DNA from 3 places in the Brevibacillus sp. MER 51 genome. Region 2 is predicted to be linked to each of the others. Evidence: riboswitches for the same ligand, from Rfam matches in the RefSeq annotation. Region 2 holds a riboswitch; each other region holds the start of a gene.
What was found. Region 2 has a riboswitch for S-adenosylmethionine ahead of M3630_RS13095 (homoserine dehydrogenase). Riboswitches for the same ligand answer to the same signal wherever they lie in the genome.
Positions count from the first base shown of each region.

Region 1: linked by a shared signal. The riboswitch ahead of M3630_RS24790 (homocysteine synthase) and the one ahead of M3630_RS13095 (homoserine dehydrogenase) in region 2 are both predicted to bind S-adenosylmethionine.
Region 3: linked by a shared signal. The riboswitch ahead of mtnK (S-methyl-5-thioribose kinase) and the one ahead of M3630_RS13095 (homoserine dehydrogenase) in region 2 are both predicted to bind S-adenosylmethionine.

Region 1 covers NZ_JAMAUS010000014.1:104,340-111,588, forward strand. Annotated here, with positions in the region: gene M3630_RS24780 (MFS transporter) at 1-576, opposite strand, end outside; gene M3630_RS24785 (ArsR/SmtB family transcription factor) at 573-1,622, opposite strand; gene M3630_RS24790 (homocysteine synthase) at 1,776-3,080, opposite strand; SAM riboswitch class I at 3,170-3,276, opposite strand; gene M3630_RS24795 (rhodanese-like domain-containing protein) at 3,588-3,899, shown strand; gene M3630_RS24800 (SCO family protein) at 3,981-4,607, shown strand; gene M3630_RS24805 (YqzG/YhdC family protein) at 4,604-4,942, opposite strand; gene M3630_RS24810 (hypothetical protein) at 5,046-5,816, shown strand; gene rnjA (ribonuclease J1) at 5,915-7,249, shown strand, end outside.
Region 2 covers NZ_JAMAUS010000005.1:193,768-201,016, forward strand. Annotated here, with positions in the region: gene M3630_RS13090 (CapA family protein) at 1-1,081, shown strand, start outside; gene M3630_RS13095 (homoserine dehydrogenase) at 1,144-2,409, opposite strand; SAM riboswitch class I at 2,497-2,608, opposite strand; SAM riboswitch class I at 2,673-2,779, opposite strand; gene M3630_RS13100 (hypothetical protein) at 2,875-3,012, opposite strand; cobalamin riboswitch at 3,169-3,375, opposite strand; gene M3630_RS13105 (DinB family protein) at 3,396-3,923, opposite strand; gene M3630_RS13110 (cyclase family protein) at 3,941-4,582, opposite strand; gene M3630_RS13115 (Gfo/Idh/MocA family protein) at 4,604-5,593, opposite strand; gene zwf (glucose-6-phosphate dehydrogenase) at 5,617-7,116, opposite strand; gene kynB (arylformamidase) at 7,215-7,249, opposite strand, start outside.
Region 3 covers NZ_JAMAUS010000008.1:172,000-179,248, reverse strand. Annotated here, with positions in the region: gene M3630_RS18385 (ABC transporter ATP-binding protein) at 1-1,261, opposite strand, end outside; gene M3630_RS18380 (ABC transporter ATP-binding protein) at 1,281-3,023, opposite strand; gene M3630_RS18375 (GNAT family N-acetyltransferase) at 3,160-3,735, opposite strand; gene mtnA (S-methyl-5-thioribose-1-phosphate isomerase) at 3,834-4,874, opposite strand; gene mtnK (S-methyl-5-thioribose kinase) at 4,871-6,100, opposite strand; SAM riboswitch class I at 6,234-6,379, opposite strand; gene M3630_RS18360 (anti-sigma factor) at 6,476-7,249, opposite strand, start outside.

The DNA.
Region 1 (7,249 bases), on a different contig from region 2:
AAGAACCAGAAAGAAACCGCTGAGCGCATAGCTGATCGCGACCAATGCGAGTACGGCCTCACCACCAATACTCGCCACGAGAATTCCAGCCAAAGGCGGACCTGTAATCAAGGCAATTCGCAGGACGCTATCCAAATAGGCATTGGCTTGGAGGAGTTGCTCTCTTTTGACCAGAGCAGGGAGGAGCGACTGACTGGCTGGCACATACAGCGGTTGGACGAGACCGTTGATCAAAGAAGTGAAATACAGCGGCCAGAGTGATTCTGTCCCGGAAGTAATGACTGCAAAGGACAAACAAAACGCAGCAGCTCGCATCCATTGAGAAAAAAGCATGACACGCTTCTTATCGAATCGGTCGATGTACGGCCCGGCTACCAACTGAATCGCAAGCGACGGCAAAAAATACAGAAGCCACATCTGTCCGACCGCACCTTGTGAGCCTGTTGCCTGATAGATCAACCAGCTATTGGCGAGGGTACCGAGTGAGGCGCCGAGTTCTGAAATGAGCTGACCGAAAAGAATCCAACGGTAAGAACGCTGCTGCCAGACAGAGGCTTGTACCGCGGTTTGGTTCATGGGTTGCTCCTGTTCAGGAAGTCATCCCACATCAGGGGAAGCTTGTCCAGCGTATGACGGCGTAGTCTGTAACGGGAGCCTGCTTGTTCAACGAGATGGGCAGACCGCAGCATGGACAGGTGATGGTGCACGGTCGATTTCGCCATGGAGAGTTGATCGGTTATCTCTTGCAGACTCAGGTCCTTTTCCGCCAGCAATTTGATCATGCGTAGCCTGTGCTCGTCTCCGAGTGCTTTTAAGGCTTGCACCAGTGAATGGGGTGGCTGATAAGGATCTACAGCATCGTGCAAATTTTCGTCGGCCACAGGGTAATAAAAAATTTTCGTCCCGACAGCATCGGCCTGTACGGTCCACGGGCGATAGATCGCTTGTGGAATCAGCAGTACGCGTGTCACGGAAGGCTCAGGGAGGTAGTTCGAACCCGTCGCATACTCTACCAAGGCTTCCGGGGTGAGCTTTCCTAGCTTGTTTTGCTTTTGCGACCAATCCCGTTCTAGCATGCGAACGATTTCTTCCTCACGCGGCTTGATGTGAGTGGTATACCAGCCTTCCATCAATTGGAGAATATGGCCCCGCAGCTCTTCTGCATCAACGGAAGTAATATGGCCGATATACGATTCAAAAAAGAGGTGCGCACGGCACGCTTCCTGCAAAGCGGCGCAATCATCTTCGCTTCCTTGTGCAGCCTTCCGCCGTGCTTCCTGCATATTTTCACCGAGATAAGGGAGGGCCTCGTATCGGAGCTGTTCGGTTGAGAGCTCTCTGACATACGAGAGGAAGGAATCCAGATCAGCGAAAGGGCAGAGATCAAGCAGTTGCAAAAGCGTCTTCCACGTGTTGTGCTCCTTCGCATATTCGACCTCTTGCCGTACAGAAGGTGATAGCTCGTCCAACAGTTGGCGCCAGTAGGCAGGAGGGTGTTCCATCGTGTGATGCAATTGATCGTAGGTAGCGGCAGCGATTCCCAGGGCAGCTTCGAATAAAGGAGAATACGAGAGATCAACCCGGTAGGTCGTTCGTTCACTGCCAATGTTCAAAATCTTCATGTGATCATCCTTCCAAAATTTGTGCATGATTGTATTTTATAAATACCGAATGTTAAATTCAATGTTTTTCGAACGAAAATAGAAAAGGAAAAGAAGAATCACAAAATCTCTATCCAAAGAGATGACATGATTCTTCTTTCTGTAAAGGTATGGTTAACCTACCGTGGATAATTGCAACGCACGCTGCAGGGCTTGCTCCAAATCGGAAATGATATCGTCAATGGATTCTGTGCCGACGGAGAGGCGAATAAGTCCCGGGGTCACTCCGGCTGCTGCCTGCTCTTCTTCCGTCATCTGCTGATGTGTTGTGCTTGCTGGGTGAATGATGAGTGACTTGGAGTCTCCGACATTTGCGAGATGAGAGAACAGCTTCACTGACTCGATCAATGCTTTTCCTGCCTCAACGCCACCGCGAATGCCAAAGGTCAGAATCGCGCCAGCACCTTTTGGCAAATATTTTTGGGCCAATTCACGCTGGGAGTCTGACTCCAATCCCGGATAACTCACCCACTCTACGGCAGAGTGATTGGCAAGGAATTGGGCTACTGCCAAGGCGTTTTGGCTATGCCGCTCGATGCGCAGATGCAGAGTTTCTAATCCTTGCAGGAACAAGAAGGAGTTGATCGGGGCGACTGCTGCTCCGATATCGCGCTGGAGCTGAACACGGGCCTTGATAATATAGGCAAGCGGACCGACTGCTTCTGTATAGACGACGCCATGATAGCTGGGGTCTGGTGTAGTCAGACCTGGGAATTTTCCGTTGTTCCAGTCGAATTTTCCAGAGTCTACAATGATACCGCCAATTGCCGTTCCGTGGCCGCCGATGAATTTGGTGGTGGAGTGCACGACGATATCGGCCCCGTGCTCAAAAGGACGGCACAAAATCGGAGTTGCAAAGGTGTTGTCCACGATCAAAGGCACGCCATTTTCGTGAGCAATATGGGCGATCGCCCCGATATCAGCGACATCAATGCGCGGGTTTCCGATTGTCTCGCAAAACACGGCTTTTGTCTTTTCATTGATATAGGACCGGAAATTTTCCGGATTGGATTGATCTGCAAAATGAACCTTGATTCCAAGGCGTGGAAGCGTGTGGGCGAACAGGTTGTAGGTACCGCCGTAGAGGCTGCTGGAAGCAACGATTTCGTCTCCTGCATGCGCAATATTTAAGATCGCGAATGTAATGGCAGCTTGCCCGGATGCGGTTGCGAGTGCGCCAACACCACCTTCAAGTAAGGCAACGCGCTTCTCAAACACATCCTGCGTGGGATTCATGATACGTGTATAGATGTTCCCAAACTCTTTTAAGCCAAACAGGTTGGCTGCATGCTCCGTATCGCGGAAAACATAGGAGGTCGTCTGATAGATCGGAACAGCACGCGAGCCTGTTACAGGGTCAACCTCCTGTCCACCGTGTACCGCAAGTGTTTCTGGCTTCCATTGTTGTTGATCGGACATGTCCATCTCTCCTTTTACTATGGGGAATCGGCAAATAAAAAAACGGAGCATTCTCCTGAGAAGAAGAAGCTCCATCATGCACGGGCTTTTGTTCATCTCTCAGAATCACTGGATTCTGCAGGAATTGGCACCATGCAGCTAGTCTGCTGGTTGCCGGGCTTCGTAGGGCCTGTCCCTCCACCGCTCTTGATGAAAACAATTGTTGTCGTAATTGTATGAAAATAAAGCCTTGCTGTCAACGATAAATATACAGTTATCGGGGAGGTTTTTATGTATATATGAATGAAGGTGGTTCACTCATGCCATTAATTTGTAACGGTTTTGTCTCAAGCTGTTCACATCCCGTGTGGCTATTGCCGCAGCGAAATAGGAGATAATGGTAGAAAATGGGGAGTATGGATGCATGGTGAAGCCAAGTGCTCTTCGCGTTAGAAAAGTAAAAAAGCGTGTGATATCATGGAGGTGGTTACAACTGATCTGATTGTACATATAGGAGGATAAATAGCGATGAGCCATGGAGTAAAGGAAATTACACCACAAGAGCTGTTGGAAAAGCTGGAAGCCAAAGAGGAACTGCAAGTCATTGATGTACGTGAAGTGGAAGAGTGGAATGCAGGTCACATTAAAGAGGCAAAGCTAATCCCGCTCGGCTTTTTGCCACATCGCATTGATGAATTGGATAAGAACATTCCGATTGTGATGGTTTGCCGCAGTGGTGCCAGAAGCAATACAGCTACAGAGTATTTGAGTGCACAAGGATACGACGTGGCAAATATGGTTGGCGGCATGCTCGCATGGCCAGGTGAAGTGGAACAGTAAGACGTGATAGAAACAGTGTGAATGCCTCCCGTGTGTAATCAGGAGGCATCACGCATGGGACAAGCAGGGAGGTAGCAACCCGTGAGTGAAGGAGCACAATTGCAGCAGGAATCTGCAATGAAAAAACATTGGTTTCCTGTGTTAGCTGGTATTATCCTTTTGGCTATCATCGGAGTATTTGGTTATAATTACATGACAGAAGAGAAGATCGAAGTGTTGAAGCCGATCGCGGATTTCACCTTGGACAACAGTGACGGAACAACCTATACATTTAATTCAAGTGCTGGCAAGGTACGATTGGTAGAGTTTATGTTTACCAAGTGCCCGGATATTTGTCCGGCGACTACGTTCAACATGGCCAAACTGCAAGATCAGCTGAAGGAAAAGGGACTGTTCGGAGACAAAGTGGAGTTTGTTTCCATTTCTTTTGACCCTGATAACGATACACCGGAAGTCTTGCAGGAGTATGCAGCCAAGTTCAAGGCAGATCAGAGTGGCTGGAAGTTCCTGCGTGGGGACGCTCAGGATGTAGAGAAAGTGACGAAGGATTTTGGTCTGATGGTCATTAAGGAGCCAGATGGTTCTTATTCACATACGGCTCGCATGTTCCTGGTGGATGGAGATGGAAACATGCGTCGCGCGTACGGGATGGCAGCCAACATGGAACTGGATGTCATGATGAAAGAGATGGTACAGCTCGCTGACTAGCGGGTCTCCTCATAGGAGATGTTTACGACTTCTTCTGTCTGATTCACGAATTCAATATGAACGAGTAACGCCCACCTGCGATTGCTTTCTTGAAGCAAGAGCTTAAACGTCTCTTCCGACGTGGTGGGCGTTTTTTGTTTTCGTCCGACATGCAGGTAATCCACAATTTGAGCGCTTGGATATCGCTTCATCGTTTCCTGCATTGCGAGTCTGCCCCATTTTGCATAGGAAGGCTGGGCATAGGTAGGGACCGTCTGAAAGATGAAGAGGAAAAGTACGATAGAGAGAAGGGGCATCATGTTCCGATAGCGAAATAGGCGACGAGCGGTTTGCACTTGCTGATCCCTCTCCTTTTCGAAATGGCTTGCCATGTATTTTGAAGACTTTTCGGAATATGATTCGTAGAAAATAATGACAATGAAGTGCGGGAGGTATTCGATGCATTACTTGCTCATTCCCTTATTTGGCGTTCCTGTGTTAGTGGGGGTTCTTGCGGCGATTTTCCAAAAGCCTCCTTTCTGGAAAAAATGGGGGCTCACGATTGCTTCAGCCGTATTGATTTACGGGGGCTGCTTTGCCGCGAATGTATATTGGCAAATGAAGTATGGCATTCCTGTTCTGCCCACGGAGGCCGACTTGGAGGTATTTTTCTATTTTTGTATCCTGTTGGTGTTTGTTTGTATCCTCCTGTATATTGGCTTTTTGATCACGATGAGAAAACAGTTTTGGAAGATGAACCTCGTTTTTCTATGCACAGCTTTTGGTTTGTTTAGCTTTTTTGCTGCTGCCTTTTTAGGGATGGGTCCCTTTTTGAAGAAAGCGGAGTACGTTATCGTCGTACAAAAAGCAAAAGACCAGTGGAAAGAGGCGAAGATGGACAATGAGAAGCCCATTGACCTCGCCCTCGTATACAGCAGACAAGAGTGTACGAAAAATTGTGCCGGGTATCCTTATTCAAGCCTCATTCTGGTACGGAATCAGTCGGACCAGCCGTTGGAGATCGATTTGAAGCTGCGATTGAAAAACAAAAGCGGCGCCGTATTAAAAGAAGTCGAGGCCGTACCACTACAACTCTCTTCAGGAGAAATTACGGAGGTATGGACGGGCGATTCTTATGCGAAGCACGACTTCTGGGCGAGAGCTAGTGTCGTTACCGATGAACGAGTTGCCGATTTGGAGTATCAGTATTCGATTATTGACCGAAGATGAATGTGTGGAATAGACAAGACTGGGTGAAACGAACGTCTTACGTTGTGATATAATAAGAATGGCATGCTTGGTTCGGATTCCCATAATCATGCACGACGATGTTAGGAGGAAAGAGTTTGAGCGACGTTAAGATTTTCGCGATGGGCGGCCTCGGCGAGATCGGAAAAAATATGTACTGCGTCGAGTATGAGGACGAAATCATCATCATTGACTGCGGGGTGAAATTCCCCGAGAACGAAATGTTCGGTATCGATCTGGTTATCCCGGATGTTTCCTATTTAGTGGACAACCAGCACAAAATCAAAGCACTTTTGTTAACGCACGGACATGAGGATCACATTGGCGCGATTCCTTATATTTTACGGCAAATCAAGGTGCCGATTTACGGTGGTCGTCTGACCCTGGGCTTGGTCAAGGCGAAGCTGGAAGAGCACCGTTTGCAAAATGAAGTGAAGCTGATTCCGATTTCGGAAGATACGGAAATTCCTTTTGCGAAGCTGAAGGCGACATTTTTCCGGACGAACCACAGTATTCCAGATTCTCTGGGAATTGTGCTCCATACACCAGAGGGAATGGTCATTCACACGGGTGACTTCAAGTTTGACATGACACCAGTCGGACAAACAACGGAGTACGGAAAAATTGCACGCATTGGTGCGAGCGGAGATGTTTTGGCGCTTTTGTCCGATAGTACGAACAGTGAGCGTCCTGGATTTACGATGTCAGAGAGATCGGTAGGGGAAGGGATTCTCGATGTGGTACGCAAAGCGCGTGGACGCATCATTCTGGCTACCTTCGCTTCCAACGTGCATCGTCTGCAGCAAGTGGTAGATGCTGCAGAGCAGTGCAATCGCAAAGTAGCGGTTATTGGCCGCAGTATGGAAAAGGTATTCTTGATTGGTCAAGAGCTGGGCTATATTCAGATGCCAGAGGGCATGCTGATTGATATTAAGCACATCGATAATTACGCGGACAACCAAGTGCTGATTATTTGCACAGGCAGTCAAGGTGAGCCGATGGCAGCGTTGACCCGGATTGCATCCGGATCGCATCGCACTGTTTCCATTTATCCAGAAGATACAGTGATCATTTCTGCATCTCCGATTCCAGGAAACACGATCAACGTAAGCCGCACGATAGACAAGCTGTACCGTGCAGGTGCTAACGTAGTATTGAGTCACGAATTTGATATTCACGCATCGGGTCATGGCAGCAGCGAAGAGTTGAAGCTCATGCTGAACTTCATTCGTCCGAAATATTTTATCCCGATCCACGGGGAATACCGGATGCTCAAGACTCACTCCAAGCTGGCCCAACAGGTTGGGATCGAGGAGAGCAACATCTTTATTATGGACAACGGCGAAGTGCTGAATTGCAACCGCGAAAAAGCGTGGCTCAGTAAAGTACAAGCAGGGATTGTCCTCATTGATGGC
Region 2 (7,249 bases):
TAGCTTGTTGGCCATCTTCGTCGTCGGAACCTACTACCTATTCCAAATTGCCATGGATGGAGAACATGCCAACCCGAACACACAGCCTACTCCTGACAATACCGCAAACCAAAAGACTTCTGTGCAGCTCACCTTTGTCGGTGACATCATGATGTCAGGAAATGTTGAGAAAACCTTACTCGCAAACAGCTATGACTACCCATATAAACATGTAAGCTCGCTCTTTTTGCAAGATGATATCACCATTGCCAATTTGGAGACGCCGATCACCGCCACAGGTGTTGCCGCTCAAAACAAGGAGTATGTCTACAAATCATCGCCACTTGCTGTTCCTGCCATGAAAAACGCGGGGATTGATGTGGTGAATCTCGCCAATAACCACTCCATGGACCAAGGAGTTCCAGGATTGTTGGATACTTTTGACGCTTTGGACGAAAACCGGATTGAATACGTCGGCGCCGGTAAAGATGCCAGCCGTGCCTATTCACCTGTATTCATAGAAAAGAACGGCATCAAGATCGCGATTCTCGGCTTCAGCAGGGTCATTCCCGAAACGAGCTGGTTTGCAGGAGATTCCCAGCCAGGTATGGCCGCTTCCTATGATCCTACACTGGCAGTGAAAGCGATCCAGGATGCGAACAGCCAAGCTGATCTCGTCGTGGTGATTGCACACTGGGGCAAGGAACGCTCCGACTATCCTGTCGATCATCAAAAAGAGCTGTCCCGTGCCTACATCGATGCTGGTGCAGATTTGATTGTTGGCGGTCATCCCCACGTACTTCAAGGCTTTGAACGATACAACGACAAATGGATTGCGTACAGTCTTGGCAATTTCATTTTTACACGGTCAAACGAACCCAAGACTTGGGAAACGATGGTCCTGCAAGCAAGCTGTACGAAAAGCGGCGATTGTGAACTGACGATGCTTCCGTTTCACGCAGAATTGGGACAAGCCGTACCCATGAATGAAAGCAATGGCGCTGCCCTGCTAAAACGCATCGAATCCATTTCTGAGAGTGTCGACATTCAAAGTGACGGGCGTGTGCAGCCACATGCTAATGCGGTGGAGACTGCCCCCTGACAAAAGAAGCCGTGTTTCCAGATACCTAGAAATACGGCTTTTCTTCATATGATTCCTCTTCCTTACGCAGATTCAAGAACAGGGAAGCAGCGCACTTCTAAGCCAAAATCATTTTTCAAGAAAGACTCATGCTCTTCACTGATTCCTGTCACGATCAAGCCTGCGCGCAAGACGCCACCCAAATCGAATTGGACTTTTAGCTTATGCACGTTCACTCCTGCCTGCTGAAGGAAATGCAAGACTCGGTCTGGCGTCGCAGTATGACATGAGCCCTCAAGATAACACAGGACGTGTTCTGCCGAGTCCGATGTAGCTCCAGCTTTGTCAGCCGTTTTTTCTTTCCAGGTAGGATGCGGCGTGAATGGCTGTGTCAATAAATAGGCCAAATCCTCCACGACTGCACTTGCTGTAGGAAGCTCTCCTGCCCCTCTTCCTGTAAACAGCAAGTCCCCCACGATGTTGCCGGATAGCTGGACAGCATTAAATGCGTCGTGGATTTGCGCCAACGGATGGCTCAGCGGAAGCATAGTTGGTTCAACAGATAGGCGAATTCCTTTCTCAGCTTGATAGGCCTGCGCGATCAGCTTGATCCGATACCCCAGCTCGCTTGCAATCCGAATGTGACCTGCTGACAAATCTGCAATTCCTTTACGAACAACATCCGCTAAAGGCAGCGATTCTCCGTAAACAAGCTGTGCCAAGATATACAATTTGTACATAGCATCGAAGCCTTCTACATCCGAACGAGGGTCTGCTTCCGCATAGCCCAGCTCCTGCGCTTGCTTGAGCACCTCCTGATATGAGAGCTGCTCTGCTTCCATTTTCGTCAAGATGAAGTTCGTTGTTCCGTTGAGAATACCGCGAACACCTTGGATATCATTCGTGCGAAGGAACTGCCTCAGCACACTCAAGATCGGGATGCCCCCTGCCACACTCGCTTCATAGGCAAGATGCACTTGATGCTGATTTGCCAAATCGACTAGCTCTGTTCCTTTTTTCGCCAGGAGCTCTTTGTTGGCCGTTACCACATGGCAGCCCTTTTCGATCAAAGCACGAACGTAGTCATAGGTAGGTTCTACACCACCCATGACCTCCACCACGATATCCACATCGCTTCTCAATACATCCTCAAAATCTGTTGTCAATAAAGCCGGGTCGACATGAACCGCCCGCTCTTTTTCCGAGTCACGCACCAATGCCTTGACGATCTCAATTCGTTTACCCAGACGAGTAGCCAGCTTCTCCTGTTGCGAGCGAATCGTTTTGATTACGCCTCCACCCACTGTCCCCAATCCCAATAATCCTACGCGTACCACTTCTGCACTCATTCTAACCACCCCATACCCCGAATTTTGGATAAAAAGAAAAAGCCATCTTCGATAAGAAGAAGGCTTGTAAGTAGCTAATGCTCCCCCTCCTTATCTCCCAGGACGTATATGTCCTGCAGGAATTGGCACCTTGTCACAAAATATGCGTGACGGTTGCCGGGCTTCATCGGGCCAGTCCCTCCACCTCTCTGGATAAAGAAAATATGAAATTAAAAAACCTTCTTCGCTAAGAAGAAGGTTCATCTACCAATGGAGTAACCCGCTTCTTATCTTTCGAGACGAAACGTCTCGCAGGAATTGGCACCTTGTCGCTATATGCAACGGTTGCCGGGCTTCATCGGGCCAGACCCTCCACCTCTCTGGATAAGAACCATTTATGCTGTTGAGCTTTATTCTAAGAAATTCCAAGGCAAGCGTCAACAAAATTCTTTCTTTTCTGATTGCAAGCTGATTTTGGCAAAGCTTTCAGTTGTAGGTGAACAGGCTCTCTACCTCTTCCATACTGCAGCAAGTGCAATGAAACACGCCCTCGTGGCAGTCCTCAGGCAGCTCCTTTTCCTCAACATATCCGCACCATTGGCAAATAAAAACTTGAATCATCATACGCCCTCCTCTTCTTTTATCCTGCCCAAAATAAAAAAAGCATTTTCCGCTCGACCGTGACGATCGTTAGAAAATGCCAGAAAAAGAGGGACGTACTTGTCCACTCGCTGTTTTTCGCAAGCCATCTCTAACACCTCCCTATCTCCCGTAGGTCTATCAGTGTTGTCGAAACAGGCAGGTCTCCTGACTATGGGTTCATCGTCTAGCGTCGCCTTCCCCGTCTATTTGGATAGACCAGTGGCTTGTTGGACGCTGACTCCCCTCTTACAGTGGCGGGACCGTGTCGGATTTGCACCGAGCTTCCCTATTATCCTTGTGGCGAATATGTTTACGCCCTAAAGAACCTGTTTCCACCTATGAAATTGTCTTTCTCACTACTACCCTCACATTTTACCTTCCCCCAAATACCGCTCTTTCAAAATGGTAGTGTGGTGAGCTTCATGTCCAGCAATCGCGTAGGCCAATGTCCTTGCAGATAGTTTGTTTCCGTTGGCAAGTCCTGTACGCAACCATGCTTCCGGAGAGATTCCGCGGACCTGCGCGATGGTGGAAGCACGAACAGCCTTATACTCTTCCAGTAAATCAGACAGGTCTCTTAGCTGAAAATACCCGTGTTCGACAAAAGCATTCTCATCAAAACCAACGAGGGGTGTCTGATCTCCTCTCGCGATTCTTAACAAGCGATAGCTCATGATGCGTTCTGTATCGACGAGATGACCCAAAACCTCTTTTACCGTCCATTTGCCTGGTGCATACCGATAATCCATTTGCTCGGGCGCAAGTGAGGAAAATAATGCGACTTGCCTCTCTCCTTGTTGTGTGAGGATCGTTTGCAGCTCCCCCTCGGGTACAAGTCCAATATAATAGTCAAAATAAGCAGCGTATTCATCCCGCTCTGGTCGTCTGAGCATATGCTTCCCACTCCTCGTCATTCAGTTTCGATAGACAAATTGCTATGTAAACCTTCAAACAGTAGGACCCTTGCCGGGGCTGCATCGGTGCCAATCAGCTTGAGTGGGGCAGCTACCAGAAAGTACTCGCCTGGCGGGACCTCTGCTAGCCGCAAGCCTTCAATGACAATGACTCCCGCTGCAAACAGCTTTTTATGTGTGGGGTGACCTTCCTGACTACGTTCGATTCCAAGTGCATCGGTACCAATACCCCGCACCCCCAGCTCACTTACATATTCCGCACCTTCCTCTGACAGAAAGATGAATTCAAAAGAGAACGCCTCTTCAAAAGAGTTTTTCGTTTTAAACAGGACAAAATCTCCCCGCGCAAGATCGAATCTCTCCAAGTCAGCGCGTGTGATCCTGTCTTCTACAGCTGTGAGATCGAGAACCTTGCAATTGCCCACTAGCTTCTCCAAGGAAATACTCTCAAATGTATCGCCAGCATTCACCATGTGCAGGGGAGCATCCACATGGGTACCCGTGTGAAGGTCCATATCGATTCTCGATTCGGTTACATACCCACTGGTAGCCGTATGTATTTTCGGCTGCTTTTCCGGCTTGTTTTTATATACCGTCATTCCTTCGTACACGGTGGCGGTTACATCATACATTTTCATCCCAAACCCACTCCCCTTTGCCTACTGTTTTTTTCGATCCGCTGGAAAAGCAATCCCCATCTGTCTTCTCGCTTCATCCATGACCTGCATGGCCATTTTGGAAACTTCATGCGAATTCGTTGCGGATTGTCTGGCCCCAATCCTTGCCAAGCGCAAGAATTCTCTTATTTCATAGTGCATAGTCTTCGGGGTCTGTGGCCTTGTTACTTGCTCGATTCGTCCGTCCCTGTAACGAATGTCCACTTCTTTGAGATGGTTGATTCGATCGATCACCATCGTGGCATCCTCCCCTTGAATTTCTGCTGGCTGATAGGAGGTCGTAATTTTCGAGTAGCTAATGATGGCATCCATTTGGCGATACTTCAACAGCATACTGCCTTCTCCATCCACGCCAGAATCAAGCACAATTCCTCCTGCTTTGACGTCGTCTGGTCTGCCAAAAAGGATGAGTAACGGATAAAGACAATAAATACCGATGTCCATCAAGGCTCCGTTTGAAAAAGCAGGATCAAAAGCACGTAAAACCTTCCCTTCGCGGTAGGCGTCATAGCGCGAAGAATATTGGCAATTGCTCGCAATAAAACGCCGTACTTTTCCCAGCTTGTGAAGGTTGTCTTGTATCGCAAAAAAATTGGGCAACAGTGTAGATTTGACAGCCTCCATGAGAAGCACGTCATTTCTTTTCGCTGCCTCGATCATTTCTTCTACCTCAATTGCATTGGAAGCGAGTGGCTTTTCACACAATACGTGCAGCCCCGCGTCCATGCACTGGATCGCTTGTTCCGCGTGGCAGGAGTTGGGGCTCGCAATATAGACCGCGTCAATATTTTTGCTTGCAGCCATTTCTTCTATGCTGCTATAGGCGAATGGAGCATGGTACTTGTCAGCGATTTCCTTGGCGCGTTCGATGGTACGTGAATAAACAGCCTGAAGAGAAAATCCTTCTACTTCTTGACCAGCCTGGATGAATTCCTCGGTGATCCAGTTCGTTCCGATTACGCCAAATCGCATCTCATCCGCTCCCTTTTCTTTTTCTATCTCGTTGCAGTGACTGGCACTCGTTCTTCGACCTTATCGAGCCACCACTCGAATCCGTCTGCTGCAAGCAATTGCTCTGCGGCCTTTGGTCCGAATGAGCCGGCTTCATACGTGAAGAGCGGCACCAAATTTTCAGCGAAGGCTTCCAAAATCGGTGTCACCCACTCCCACGACAACCGGACCTCATCCCAATGCGCAAAGTAAGTGGAATCCCCCCGGAGTGCATCGAACAAGAGCAGCTCGTACGCTTCTGGCACGTCTTTTGTCCCTGCACTGAAATCTACCGTCACCGGCTCAATCTTACCGCTATTTGTCGGATTCTTACTATTTACCTGCAAAGCAATACCTTCGTTCGGATTCACACTGATGATCAACAAATTAGGCGCTGTCGTTTCATTTTGCTCCTGGTATAGCTTTTCGTGTGGATTTTTGAACTCAATAACGATCCTGGTTGACTTCTCTTGCAGTCTTTTTCCCGTGCGAATATAAAAAGGTACCCCTTCCCAAAACGGGTCATCAATCCAGACACGAGTGGCAATATACGTTTCTGTCAGGGAAACTGGATCAACACCAGGCTCGTCCCTGTAGCCAGCCACAGGCGTTCCTTGAATATGTCCCTCGCTATACTGACCGCGAATAACGTGGGTCCCGACTTCTTCTTTCTTCATCGGACGCACGGCTGCCATCACCTTGCGTTTTTCTTCGCGGATATGGGCGGATGTGATTCGCTTCGGAAGCTGCATGGCGATAATCATGAGCATTTGCAGCATGTGATTTTGAAGCATGTCACGCAGTGCTCCAGCTGGCTCGTAATATCCAGCCCGATCCTCGACGCCGACCGTTTCATTCGCCGTAATTTGCACGTTGGCGATGTACTGATTGTTCCAGAGGGCCTGAAAGACTGGGTTCGCGAATTCGAGAGCCTCGAGGTTTTGCACCATCGGTTTTCCCAAGTAATGGTCAATGCGATAAATTTCTTCTTCCGAAAATGCTTTCCCCAGCTTTTCATTCAATTCTTTCGCGGATTGCAAATCATGTCCAAACGGTTTTTCAATGATCAGACGCTTCCAGCCTGTCGTTGAACCGAGTCCGCTGGCTTTGACATTGGTTGCAATTCCCTCGAAAAATTGCGGGGCCACTGACAAGTAAAACATCCGGTTTTGCGGAATCTGCAGCTCTTGCTCTCTTTGCAGGACTAGATCATGTAACGTAACATAAGCACGCGGTTCCATGACATTTACTTCCGCATAGCGACAAGCAGACAAGAAAGCATCTAGTTCGTGGGAATCAATCTGGGCCCGACGGGAAAACTCATGGACAGAATGGCGAACAGATTCCTGAAATTCGTCATCAGACCACGCCCTTCTCCCCACGCCGATAATCGAAAAGGCGGCAGGCAACTTTTGATCGACATATAAATTGAAGAGCGCAGGGAAAATTTTGCGTTTTGCTAAATCTCCTGTCGCGCCAAAAAGGACAAAGGTCATCGCTTCCATCTACTTTTTCATTCCCTTCATACGTACGCCGTAATGATGGTTTTTTGTCGTTACCCTGTTATTATTCGAGAAAATCACTGCTTTATCAATATGCAGCCTTACGAACGACGCAAGATTGCACGTACCGGACTTC
Region 3 (7,249 bases), on a different contig from region 2:
TAGTCGCCTGCTGCATTTGCGACAACCGATTCATGATCATGTTGATTGGTTCGAAAAAACGTCCCATGTAATCGACAAAAGCAAAAAGCGCCCCGAAGGAAATCGCGCTATAGAAGGAAGTTGAGCCGTAATACCAGACGATCAGGGTCAAGGAAACTTTCCAGATCAAATCCACCGCTGGGCGCAAAAGCAAGGATTCGAGGTTGATTTCTTTCATCCGCACCTTGAAGTAGCCTTCGTTTACATCAGCAAACTCCTTTTGTACACCTTTCTCCCGACGAAAAGCCTGCACGATCGTCATGTTTTGGATCATTTCATTGATCGTTGTGTTCATATCACCGAGCTTCGCGCGAATCACCGCATAGTAGCGAGAGCTGTACCTTTGATATACGTAGACTAACAGAACGAGCACTGGCACCGTCAAAAAGCAGAAGAGGGCGAGCTCAGGCTGCAAAAGGTAGAGCGCGATCAAGATTCCAATCAAGTAAAGACCGTTCTGTACAAATGTGGCGAGCACACTTACATACAGCTCACGGATGGCTTCTGTATCATTGCTCACACGGGAGACAAGCGCACCTACTGGCGTTTTGTCAAAAAAGGCAACCGGGAGCTTTTGCAAATGGATAAACAGCTTCATCCGCATTTGCTGAATGATGCGCTGGGCGATCTTTTGTAGCCACAAAATCTGGACGTAGTTGAAACCAGCTGAGAGCAAGATCAGTGCTCCATAACCTACGGACAGCCAGACAATAGGCAAGACATCCCCTTGATACATCTCCTTGACTTCCTCTGCGGTCAGCCGAATGCCTGTGGAGGTCATCTTTTGACCTGATTGATCCTTCGTTGTTACCTCGAAGCGTTCCCTGCCGTTTTCTGGCGTAATCAGGGTGAATTGCTTCTCTGTGTTTGGATTCACTTTGCCGGAAACCAGGTAATAGGTCGTGCCTTCAGTCAGTACCGTTACTTCTTTTTGATTGATCCTGTCCAAAGCAAGACCCGTCTTCGCTGCGACATCTTCACGAATATAGTTCGTACCGTTCAATGAGGCGACTTGCACCGCTGCTTGTGGTGGCACTTCGTCCAGTTGATACCAAGGCTTTTGGATCGCCAGAATGTGATTATCAATCATGACCTTGGCTAAAAAAGGACCCGCCAGCTCTGCACTCGTCCCCAGCAAGAGCAGGAACAGCGCGCCCAGTATTTGCTTTTGAAATGGCCTGGCGTACTCGGTCAAACGCCCCCATACATTTTCTTTGCTCATGAAACGCTTTCCCCCTCTCTCAACCAGCCACATCCTGTTCCATTTGCTGACGACGGTACTGCTCTGCATACCAGCCGTTGCGCTGCATCAGCTCATCATGTGTCCCCCGCTCGACGATCTGCCCCTCATCCAGCACGAGAATCAGTTGAGCGTGCTGTACCGCAGACAGACGATGGGCCGTAATAATGGTCGTTTTATCCGCGCGCTCCTGTCGCAAATGACGAAGAATGCTTTCCTCCGTCCGCGCATCCACAGCCGATAAAGAATCGTCGAGAATCAGAATACCCGCATCCATCAAAAGCGCACGTGCAATGGAAATGCGCTGTTTTTGTCCCCCGGAGAGGGTGACCCCCTTCTCTCCAACCATGGTTTGCAATCCATCTCTGAATTGCTCCAGATCTCTCTTCATCTCCGCAAGCTCCAGCGCATGCATCACTTCCTCGGTCGTCGCTTGTGGTTTTCCGAATGTAACATTTTCTGCAATCGTCCGTGAGAACAGCAAATGCTCCTGAGGCACGTAGCCGATTTTTTCCCGCAGCGTATCAAAAGCAAGTTCTTCAATCGGGATGCCCCCGATAAATAGGGCATGTTCCTGCATCTGATATTGATGCAATAAGGCACGGCACAACGTCGACTTGCCGCTTCCTGTCCGTCCGACAATCCCAAGCGTCTCTCCTTCATCCAAACGAAACGAGATGTCGGTGAGTGCCGGCTTGTCAGTGCCCGGATACGTAAAGGAAAAATGGCGTGCTTCCACGGTATTGGCGATTTGACTCGTGACCGGATTCGCTGCCTCTGTCACATCTGGCTGCTCCACCATTAGCTCTGTAAAACGCTTATGGGATGCGCCACCGCGCTGCAACACATTGACCAGCCAACCAAAGGCGAACATCGGCCAAATTAAAAGTCCCAAGTATAAATTGAACGCAACCAAATCCCCTAAGGAAATGGCGCTGGTGAACACCAAATACGTCCCATAGCCCAGCCCGATCAAAAAGCTGAAGCCAATAATAATCGCGATCGTCGGCTCGAACAGGGCGTCGATCCGCGAAACGCTCACATTTCGCTCCAACGTTTTCTCACTAACCCGGCGATATGCCTCGATATCGGCCTTTTCCTGAACAAATGCTCTCAATACCCGAACGCCCGATACGGATTGTTGAACATGATCATTCATCTCTCCGAAGGCTTCCTGCGCCAAGTAAAAACGCTCATGCAGCAGCCTTCCATAGTACGCTGTTGACCAAGCCAAAAACGGCATCGGGATCAGTGCAGCCAGTGTCAGCTTCCAATCAATTGCTGTTACCATGACGCCTAGTGTTAACAAGGTCATGAACAACGCATCGACAAGCGTAAGCACCCCTGTACTCGCCGTTTGTTCTATGGCAGGAATGTCGTTGGTGGCGACAGCCATCAGATCGCCACTGCGTTTGCGATGAAAAAACGACGGGGTCATTCTGGTCAAATGGGCAAACAGTCGCTCGCGCAACGTCCTCTCGAGAATTAAAGCTCCTCCATTTAACAAATACCGCCAGAGAAACCGCAATCCATACAAGCTAACACCCAATACGAGCAAGATGACCACTGTTTGCGTCAAATCAGCGTCCGTCAGGGAACTGTTGCGAATCGAATCCACCGTGTCCCCGATTAATTTCGGCGGCCAAAGCATGAGGACGTCGATGATAAACAGCACAGCGATTCCAATGACGTACCGTTTCCAATAGGCGCGGAAAAACCAAGATAATTGCCGAAGTGTCTGCATGTATTTCACCTCTATTTTTTTCAAGCCTAACAGCACGACTAAAAAAGGGCTTGCGAATCACACGCAGCCCTCTTGATCTGTCTTCACCATCGTAATTTACAGAATTTTCATTGTCAATCGATGCATACAGTTCAATCTAAGATTTTTTATCGGTTTTCCAGTCAAGCCATTCCTCTTTTAGCAAGCTGTAAGTAGCATGATCCACGTAATGATCGTACAGGAATTCATTCCGGCGCAGTATCCCTTCCAGTTGAAAGCCTAATCGCTCCGGGATCGATCTGCTCTTATAGTTTTCTGTAGCAGCCTGAATCGTTACTTTTTCCAAATCCCATGACCCGAAGATTAATACGTCCAAGTAGGTCGCCACTGCTTCTGTCATCAGACCCTTGCCCTGAAATTGCGCACCCAGCCAATAGCCAATGGACGTCTTTTTGTTGATCCAATCTATCGTATGTACGCCGACCGTGCCAGCCAGACGTCCTTGGTACCAAATGCCATAGTTGATGCCGCGATTATCGTTGTACTGATGGATCGTCGCTTGGATGAATTGACGAGAATCCTCTACCTTCTTCGTATAATTCAGCCACGGCAGCCATTCCATAAGACTCTCCCGGTTCGAATCCGTAAGCAAAAATAACTCCTCAGCATCAGCTAATTCTAATTGTTTCAAGTACGTATCTTCATTGATGGTTATCCGTTGAATCGTTTGCATACGAATCTCCCCTTTTCTTGGATATTTTACTAGGAAACACCAAAATGGGCAAAAAGCGCCCGCCAGAAACAAAGGGCGAACGCTTATAAAAAGTTCTTTTATTTTTTGCTATTGCCGATCTCTTCCGGCTTGAAAATGCCTGTCTCCGTGACGATCGCTGTAATGTACTTCGCAGGCGTTACATCGAACGCAGGATTGTACACCTTGATATCGTCTGGAGCTACCTGTTTGCCCAAGCCATGGGTAATTTCCTCGGCTGGACGTTCTTCAATCGGAATATCTGCGCCTGTCGGTGTCTCCAGATCTACGGAGGACAAGGGAGCTGCCACGTAAAAAGGAATGCCGTGAGCTTTTGCCAAAACCGCTACCCCATACGTACCAATTTTATTGGCGACATCTCCGTTCGCTGCTACGCGGTCTGTACCCACGATGACAGCCTCTACTTTCCCTTGGGACATCACCATCGCCGCCATGTTGTCGCAGATCAGCGTCACATCAATCCCTGCTTGCTGCAATTCGAATGCAGTAAGACGAGCGCCTTGCAGGACAGGACGAGTTTCGTCCGCGTACACCTTTAAGTTCCAGCCGCGTTCCTTTGCCAAATAAAAGGGAGCGGTAGCCGTACCGTACGCTGCCGTAGCCAATGCTCCTGGATTACAGTGCGTGAGAATTCCCATACCGTCATGCAACAGAGTCAGCAAATGCTCTCCGATGGTCCGGCATACTTCAGCGTCTTCCTTTTGAATCGCCAGTGCTTCATCGAGCACGGACGCCTTCAACTCGGCAATCGACCCACCGCTTTCTTTTTCAACACGAGCCTTGATGCGATCCAACGCCCAGAACAGATTCACGGCTGTCGGACGGGAAGAGCCCAAGTAGTCTGCCTGCTGGTTCAGTTCCTGCCAAAACTCGTCGTAGTTACTCACTTCACTGCCACGAATGCCCAGGTAGAGCCCGTAAGCCGCCGCCATGCCAATCGCTGGTGCGCCACGGACTTCCAAGCGTCGGATGGAACCCCATACTTGCTCGGAGGTGGTCAAGTTCAAATAGATCGTTTCTACTGGCAGACGCGTCTGGTCAAGCAAGACCAATGCGTCATTCTCCCACTTAACAGGTGCCAATTGGGTGCTGGTTGTCATACTGTTGTAGCCTCCTGATAGTAACGTTCGGTCACAGTGCGTACGATGTCCGTGATATCTGTCGATTCGTCGATGCCGCCGCGACCGAGAATCAACGCTTCTCCTATCGAGAGCGCCAGACGTTCTGCTTCTGCGCGAGTCTGGTCGTCTTCAATGGCATTCAGGTCTGCTACGCCTGCCAAGCCGATGACACGACGCAAGATTTTGCAGCCTGCATAGCCTGCTGTATCCTGAATCAAGCGCTTCACGTAGCTTTGCCACAGTCCTTCGACATGAGCGCTGCGCTCTTTGGCGTGCTTGTGCCAGAGTTGAACGAATTGCGAAACGAATTCATTCCAGACATCCTCGACCGTTTCCAGTAAGTATTCGCGGTACGCTTCCCGTTCTCCTTGATCTTTTTGCAAACCGTGCTGGCCTGCGTAGTTGAGCAGCAGATTGGCAATAACCGCCCCGATGTCAAAACCGATTGGGCCGTAGTAAGCGAACTCTGGATCGATTGCTTTCAAGCTGTTTTCCGTGATGAAAATACTTCCGGTATGCAAGTCGCCATGCAGCAGCGCTTCCGAGCGCGTAAGGAAATCGTATTTCAGCTTGGCGATTTCCAGCTTCAGCGGCCGGTTGTTCCAGATCGCCTCGACTTCGCGGCGAATCAACGGATTGAAATCGTTGGTAGGCGCATTTTCATATGGATCGGTAAAGACGAGATCTTCTGTGATTTTGCATAATTCTGGATTTATGAATGTTCCGACTAGCGCTTTTTTATCGTACGGATGCGCGCCCAGATCGGATGTGAAGAACAAGGTTTGCGCGAGAAAACGGCCAATTTGCTTCGCGAATAGTGGGTACCGCTTTCCTTCGATCAAACCTTTGCGCATGATGATGTGGTCCCCGACGTTTTCCATGACAGTCAACGCAAGCTCCCCGTCGAAATGATACACCTGCGGCACCAGGTCTGGAACGTATTTGTGCTGAATGCGGAGTGCCTCGCTCTCGATGCGAGCCCGATCAATCGTAAGCGGCCAAGATTCTCCCACGACGCGGGCAAAAGGCAGTGCTTGCTTGACAATGACGCTCTTACCGGTTGCCGGCTCCTGAATGTCAAAAACCAGATTGAGGTTACCATCCCCGATTTCACGGCTGGTCAGCTCTGCTCCTTCGCTAAAAAGATCCGGTATTGCTTTTACGTACTCCACTGCTTCCTGTTCAGACAATGCGCGATATGCCATGATTTCAAAACTCCCCTCTACGTATTTTTCCTCTATCTCTACTTGTTTTGTTTGTGTCATGAGAGCAAAAAAGACCTCTTTTCCCGAAGAAAAGAGGTCGCTGTCGTCACGTGTAAGAACCGTGTTGATGTCCCCCTTATCTTCCAGACCACTTTTGTTTCTGCAGGAATTAGCACCGTGCATGTCGCCTGTCAATCAGTCGCTTCCTCGCGTCTGAATGGCGTCATGTCGGTTGCCGGGTATCATCGGGCCAGTCCCTCCACCTTCTCTGGATAAGGTATCCAAAACGTATTCGGTTTTTGATTTAGTTTGAATCATACAACCAACGCTTCCACGATGTCAACACCCTTTTGTGCAAAAATTCGCACCTTGCTATCAATAGCTGGATTGTGTTCCCGATGCCGCAGGGCGATCCCAATTCCACCAGTCTACTTTGCCCAATAACGCTGCTGTTATCGACTTTTCGGCCTTGAGCTTCAACAGTTCTTTCGTAGGTCCAGTGAGGACGGCGCCGTAGATTCGCACTCCGTTTTGCTGCATGTAGTTGTATCGTTCGGCTATCTGAAGGTCGCTACGAAATAGCAAAGATCCGCCGACATCGCGAGCCAGATCTTCTTGCTCAGATAAGTACTTCATCTCTTCCAAGTAGGCGGCCATTCTCCTGTCCCCTTCCCCGTTTACCCGAATGGGCGCATCTCCGTAATCCAGTTCATGCTGCGCAAATCCCCACACGTACCCGGGACCGAGAAATCGATTTGCCCCATCGTCTTCTGCTTGCTTTCGCTCCACCCCTGTGTCTACCGCAAACCAAACCGTATCTTGTCCCGAAGAGGTGACATGGCGGGAAACCAATTCATAGTACTCCTCGTACGTCAGGAAGTGATCGAAGGAAATCGCGAGCTGAGAAACGGTCCCCTCAGGTAGCTTCTCCATCGTTGTCCAGGCAGGTACAGTGCGAGATTCCGTATCCCCCATTTCCCCGTCTGTCGGATAACGGAAATACAGCTTCTGTTCCCTGACCCCGTTCGTCCATTGCGGCTTGGCATTCACGTTCCATAGCACATTCGTACTCTCAAAACGACCCGCGACCTTTTCTTCCCCCCCAACCCGCTCACGTAGTTCCATACTGATGTTTCCGTACAGCAATCC